One region of the [Ruminococcus] lactaris ATCC 29176 genome, then DNA from elsewhere that is predicted to be linked to it. Evidence: a T-box and tRNA genes for the amino acid it is inferred to sense, from the RefSeq annotation. Region 1 holds a T-box; the other holds one or more tRNA genes.

What was found. A T-box is a leader RNA that pairs with one kind of tRNA and senses whether it is charged. The one in region 1 lies ahead of proS (proline--tRNA ligase), so its partner is inferred to be a tRNA-Pro.
Positions count from the first base shown of each region.
Region 2: it has a tRNA-Pro gene. The T-box ahead of proS (proline--tRNA ligase) is inferred to sense a tRNA for this amino acid. The anticodon was not compared.

Region 1 is NZ_CP102292.1:2,309,613-2,313,013, reverse strand. Features, by position in the region: gene NQ541_RS10750 (5-bromo-4-chloroindolyl phosphate hydrolysis family protein) at 1-371, shown strand, start outside; gene NQ541_RS10745 (toxic anion resistance protein) at 394-1,527, shown strand; T-box leader at 1,642-1,851, shown strand; gene proS (proline--tRNA ligase) at 1,924-3,360, shown strand.
Region 2 is NZ_CP102292.1:2,017,307-2,020,707, reverse strand. Features, by position in the region: gene NQ541_RS09485 (THUMP domain-containing class I SAM-dependent RNA methyltransferase) at 1-247, shown strand, start outside; gene NQ541_RS09480 (XTP/dITP diphosphatase) at 260-874, shown strand; gene NQ541_RS09475 (metallophosphoesterase family protein) at 871-1,350, shown strand; tRNA gene NQ541_RS09470 (tRNA-Pro) at 1,541-1,615, shown strand; tRNA gene NQ541_RS09465 (tRNA-Gly) at 1,622-1,692, shown strand; tRNA gene NQ541_RS09460 (tRNA-Arg) at 1,732-1,805, shown strand; tRNA gene NQ541_RS09455 (tRNA-His) at 1,813-1,886, shown strand; tRNA gene NQ541_RS09450 (tRNA-Gln) at 1,934-2,005, shown strand; tRNA gene NQ541_RS09445 (tRNA-Lys) at 2,039-2,111, shown strand; tRNA gene NQ541_RS09440 (tRNA-Leu) at 2,173-2,253, shown strand; gene NQ541_RS09435 (YoaK family protein) at 2,360-3,040, opposite strand; gene NQ541_RS09430 (HPr family phosphocarrier protein) at 3,321-3,401, shown strand, end outside.

The DNA of each region.
Region 1 (3,401 bases):
AAGCGATCCCCGGTGAAGAGATTTCAGCAAAGATTTCTCATATGGAAATGCTGGTGGATAAGATTTTTGACCGTGTAGAGCAGAATCCGGCATCAGTGGGAGATATCAGAAAGCTGATGGAGTATTATCTTCCGACTACGATCAAATTACTCCAGGCATATCAGGATCTGGATGCACAGCCGGTGCAGGGGGAAAATATCATTTCTTCTAAAAAGGAGATTGAGAAGACGCTGGATACTCTGAACAGGGCATTTGAAAAATTACTGGATGATTTATTTCAGGAAACTGCATGGGATGTATCTACGGATATTTCCGTACTGCATACCATGTTGGCACAAGAAGGACTGACAGAGGATGGTCTGAAAAAATAAAGAGCAGATGGAGGACGAAAAGATGAGTGATGAGTTTAAGGATGTGAGCACAGTTCCAACTCTGACGCTGGAGCCGTTCCAGCCGGAAGCGGAAAAGCAGGCTGTTGTAAAGACAGAGGAACCGCCGATGGATGAGACGATCCTGACCGAAGAAGAACGGAAGATGGTGGATGAATTTGCAAAGCAGATCGATCTGACCAATTCGGGTCTGGTACTTCAATATGGAGCTGGTACGCAGAAGAAGATGGCAGATTTCTCAGAGTCAGCACTGGAAAATGTAAAATCAAAAGATCTCGGTGAGGTGGGAGAACTTTTATCCGGTGTTGTAAAAGAACTGAAATCCTTTGATGAAGAGGAAGAAAAAGGGTTCTTTGGAATCTTTAAAAAAGCTTCCAACAAGATCGAATCCATGAAGGTGAAATATGCCAAGGCAGAGACGAATGTCAACGAGATCGTGAAAGTACTTGAATCCCATCAGGTGCAGATGCTGAAGGATGTTGCTCTGCTGGATAAGATGTATGAACTGAATCTGACCTATTTTAAAGAATTATCCATGTATATCCTGGCCGGAAAGAAGAAACTGGAAGAGGCGAGAAGTACCCAACTGGCAGAACTGATGGCGAAGGCAGAGCAGACCGGACTGCCCGAAGATGCCCAGGCTGCAAAAGATTTTGACGCAATGTGCAATCGCTTTGAAAAGAAACTGCATGACCTTGAGCTGACCCGTATGATCTCGATTCAGACAGCACCGCAGATCCGTCTTGTTCAGAATAATGATACACTGATGGTTGAAAAGATTCAGTCTACGATTGTAAATACGATTCCGCTCTGGAAGAGTCAGATGGTGCTTGCTCTTGGAGTGGAACATTCCACGCAGGCAGCCGCAGCACAGCGTCAGGTGACGGATATGACGAACGAACTGCTCAGGAAGAACGCAGAGAAACTGAAAATAGCAACCACAGAAACGGCGAAAGAATCAGAACGTGGTATTGTTGATATTGAGACACTGAAGGCAACAAATGAAACTCTGATCTCTACTTTGGATGAAGTGATGGCAATCCAGAAAGAGGGAAGAGAGAAACGTCAGGCAGCAGAGGCTGAACTGAAAGTGATGGAGCAGGATCTGAAGACAAAGCTGCTTGAGATCCACAGTTGATGACGGAACATTGGAGACACGCTTCGGATCCGCAGTTGGCAGGATCAGCAATTTCATGATGGAAAAGATAAGATTCTTGACACGTTCGGATTTATCAGTTAGAATCATCAATGACAGAAAGCGAAGAACGGGATTAGTAGATAGAATGAGTGCTTCAGAGAGGAGACGGTTGGTGTGAGTCTCCGCAGGAATCTATAGAACCGGCCCGGGAGCTGCTGTATGAAAATACAGCGTAGAGCCTGCGTTAAAGGCGAAGTGAGTGGATGATGTATGACAGATACATTATTAATTAGGGTGGTACCGCCGAGACATTCGGTCCCTATCGTGGGGCTGCGTGTCCCGGCGTTTTTCGTTTACGTGAGTAATGAGTAAAAAGGACAGAGAAGGAGAAGTACGATGGCAAAGAAATTAGTACAGAATATCACTGCCAGGGAAGAAGATTTCGCACAGTGGTATACAGATGTAGTGCGTGAGGCAAAATTATGTGATTATTCAGGCGTAAAAGGTTGCATGAATTATCTCCCGAATGGGTATGCATTATGGGAGAATATCCAGAAGGAACTGGATGCACGTTTTAAAGAGACAGGTGTAGAAAATGTATATCTTCCGGTTATGATCCCGGAAAGTCTTCTTCAGAAAGAAAAGGATCATATTGAAGGATTTGCACCGGAAGTTGCATGGGTGACTCATGGAGGAACAGAACCGTTACAGGAAAGATTCTGTATCCGCCCGACATCTGAGACACTGTTCTGCGATGTGTGGAGCAAGACGGTACAGTCTTACCGTGATCTGCCAAAAGTATGGAATCAGTGGTGTTCTGTTCTGCGTTGGGAGAAGACAACAAGACCGTTCCTGCGTTCCAGAGAATTTTTATGGCAGGAAGGACATACGATCCATGCCACATATGAGGAGGCAGAAGAGCGTACAAAGCAGATGTGGAGAGTCTACAGAGACTTCGTACAGGATGTACTTGCAATCCCGGTAGTATCAGGACGCAAGACAGAGAGTGAAAAATTTGCGGGAGCTCAGGATACTTACACGATCGAAGCACTGATGCATGACGGAAAAGCTCTTCAGTCAGGAACCAGCCATTTCTTCGGAAGTGCATTCCCGAACGCATTCGGTATCCAGTATTCAGATAAAAATAATGAACTGCATGAAGTTTACGAGACATCCTGGGGAATGTCCACAAGAGTAATCGGAGCATTGATCATGGTACACGGAGATGACAGCGGTCTTGTGATTCCACCGAGAGTTGCACCGGTTCAGACGATGGTGATCCCGATCGCCCAGCATAAGGAAGGCGTACTTGATAAGGCAAATGAACTTCTTGATACATTGAAGGCAGCAGGATACAAAGCGAAGATCGATGATTCAGACAAAGCACCGGGATGGAAGTTCAGCGGACAGGAGATTCTCGGAATCCCGACACGTATTGAGATCGGACCGAAGGATATTGAGAATAATCAGGCGGTTATCGTTCGTCGTGATACAAGAGAAAAGATCGTAGTTTCTCTCGATGAGATTACAACAAAGCTGGCAGAGGTTCTTGAGACGATGCAGAAGGACATGTTCGAGAAAGCAAAGACATTCCTTGAGGCACATATCAATACAGCGACTACCATGGACGAGATGAACGAGAAATTCAATGAAAATCTTGGATTTATCAAGGCAATGTGGTGCGGTGATGAAGCGTGTGAAGAAGAGATCAAAGCACAGACAGGCGGAGCAACTTCCAGATGTATCCCGGAGGAAGAAGAACAGCTTTCCGATGTATGTATCTGCTGTGGCAAGCCTGCAAAGCACATGGTATACTGGGGCAAAGCATATTAAAATAAAATCGCTTGAGGCAGAAAAGAGTGGAAATTATTTCT
Region 2 (3,401 bases), 290 kb from region 1:
CATTATCACGAATCCCCCATATGGAGAGCGGTTGGAAGACCGGGAGACACTTCCACAGATCTATCGTGAATTTGGAGAGAGTTTTAAGGGACTGGACAACTGGTCAGCTTATATGATCACAAGTTTTGAAGATGCAGAGCGTTATTTCGGAAGAAAAGCAGATAAAAACCGAAAGATTTACAATGGAATGCTGAAGACATATTTTTATCAGTTTCAGGGACCAAAGCCGCCGAGACAGAAAAGATAGAGGGAACAGAAGATGAAAAAAAGAATTATATTTGCTACCGGAAATGAAAATAAAATGAAAGAGATCCGAATGATCCTTGCAGATCTGGGACTGGAAATTCTTTCGATGAAAGAGGCCGGTGTATTTGAAGAAATCGAAGAAGATGGAATGTCGTTTGAAGAAAATGCAGAGATCAAGGCGAGAGCAATTTCAAGAGTTATGACAAATGATATTGTCCTGGCAGATGATTCCGGTCTGGAAATTGATTATCTGGACAAAGCTCCTGGAATTTATTCAGCAAGATTTGCAGGCGAAGATACTTCTTATGATATAAAGAACCGCATTTTGCTGGACAGGCTGGAAGGTGTGCCGGATGAAGAGCGAAGAGCAAGATTCGTCTGTGCAGTGGCAGCCGTATTTCCGGATGGGACAGTAAAAGTAGTGAGGGAGACGATTGAGGGACAGATTGCACATGAGATCGTCGGAGAAAATGGATTCGGATATGATCCTATTTTTTACGTGCCGGAATATGGATGTACGACGGCTGAAATGACTCCTGAACTGAAAAATGAACTCAGCCACAGAGGCAAGGCACTTCGTGCGATGAAGAAGATACTGGAAGAAAAGTTCAGAGAGGGAGAACTATGAAGATTTTGATCGTCAGCGATACACATGCAAAGCATGGAAATTTGGATTATGTATTAGAGCAGGCAGGTTCGATCGATCTGTTTATCCACCTCGGTGATGTAGAGGGGGATGAAGAGTATTTGGATGCAGTGATAGAATGTGAAAAGCATATTGTGCGGGGGAATAATGACTTTTTTTCCAGGCTTCCAAGGGAAGAAGAATTTGATATAGGAAAGTATCATGTCTTTATTACGCATGGACATTATTATTATGTGTCTATGGATGTCGATACGATCATAGAAGAGGCAAGATCGAGAAATGCCGATATTGTGATGTTTGGTCATACGCATAAACCGTATTTTTCTCAGAAGGACGGACTTACCGTTCTGAATCCGGGGAGTCTTTCTTATCCAAGGCAGGATGGCAGGAAACCAAGTTATATGGTGATGGAAATAGATGAAGAAGGAAAAGCCCATTATGAGCAAAAATATCTTTAATGTATGAAAAAATCAGAAAATTCGACGCTGATATATTGAGAAAAATAAAAGTTTCTGAAAAAATAGCAAATAGTCTTTTGAAGAAATGCAAATTTTTTTGAAAAATAGTGTTGACATTCTTTGAATCCTATAATATAATTGTTCTTGCGTTACGGATGAAGTAAACGAAACGCAGGAACAACTTACATATCGGGGTGTGGCTCAGCTTGGCTAGAGCGCCTGGTTTGGGACCAGGAGGTCGCAGGTTCGAATCCTGTCACCCCGATGCTGTGCGGGTGTAGTTCAATGGTAGAACACCAGCCTTCCAAGCTGGATACGTGGGTTCGATTCCCATCACCCGCTTTCTCACTGAAAAGTGAGATGCCTCGAAAAGAGGAAAATGAGTCTGTAGCTCAGCTGGATAGAGCAACGGCCTTCTAAGCCGTAGGTCGTGGGTTCGAATCCCCCCAGGCTCGTTTTGTGGTGGGTATGGTGCAGTTGGTTAGCGCGCCAGATTGTGGTTCTGGATATCACCGGTTCGAGTCCGGTTACCCACCCTTTCATAATTATTAATGGCATGCAGTGTCAGACATAAAGTCTTTAATGGGCTATCGCCAAGCGGTAAGGCACAGGACTTTGACTCCTGCATACGCTGGTTCGAATCCAGCTAGCCCAGTTTATCCAGTTACTGGGAAGTTAAATAAAATACGGGCGTGTAGCTCAGGTGGTAGAGCACTTGACTTTTAATCAAGTTGTCCGGGGTTCGAATCCCCGCACGCTCATCAGAACAAGCGATTGCTTGTTCTATTTTTTTCTTTCAAAGAAGAAAATAAAAGAGAATAAGCGGATGTGGCGGAATTGGCAGACGCGCCAGATTTAGGTTCTGGTGTCTACGACGTGCAGGTTCAAGTCCTGTCATCCGCATTGAAAAGAAAACTCCGGAATCCCCGTGTTTGTAAAAATACGAGGATTCCGGAGTTTTTGTTCAGGTAGAAATGTAAGTTCCCTGGGTTCCCAAAGAAAAGCCTTGTCAGGAAACAGAGTTTTCTCTTAATTCTTTTTCTCTGTCAATGAACATAATCAGAAAAGCAACGAACAAAAGGAAGGAACATCCTAAGATCGCCTTTTCGTGAAGAATCCGCACAACGGCATTTCCGATGACGGCTCCGATAATGAAGCAGATGATAATGCCATAGTAGAGAAGACTGGAATCAAGGAATTTCCGTTCTTTTGTATGTAAATAATGGTGAAGGTTTTCCGTTCCGCTTCTCAAATTACCGATGCACATAGTTGTGGCAATTCCTTGTCCGTGAATTTTGCGGAAACTTTCAACCTGAATGCCACAGGCAAAAGAGGTAAGCGAGTTGGCAGGCAGATTGAGCGTCGTAGGAAAGAAACTGACTGCAATCAGGATCAGGGCTTCTGTAAGGACAGAAATCTGTCTCCAGTGAAGCAGGTTCGGTTCTTTTGTACGGACCGTGTCTGCCAGTGCGATTCCCAGTGCAAAAGCAAGTACCGGGAAGAGGTAATTAAGCATGGTCTGATAGTTTCCCTCAGAAAGATTTACACCAAAAAGGAGCATATTTCCCGTCTGAGCATTGGCAAAGACTTTTCCACGTTCAATATAGGAATAAGCGTCCATAAAGCCGCCTGAGAGGGCGAGAATCGTTCCAAGACCGATGGATTCGGAAATCTGCATGGAATGTTTCATAAAGAAGTCACCTCATTTAATTGGATTTACGTGAGAAATTCGCAAGGCACGTTTCTCACAGTTTGCAAATTTATTATAGAAAGGATTGGAAGGAATGTCAAATCTGGTAAGAAGTAAAAAGAAAATGTGGCGTGGATTCAAAACGATTGTTCAGGGTATCTTAAGATTGTTTTAAAATTAAGAAAGTACAGGTTGAAGTTTGAATGAAATTCTGATATCCTATATCGGTATGCCTGAAAAAGAAGCAGAGCGGCATGCCTTGTCAGATGGAGGTTTTATAATGATAGAAAAGAAAATTAAATTAATGTCATCCGGTCAAATCTTAAGTTTCTGCAAGGCATGTCAGAAACTGGAGTCAGAT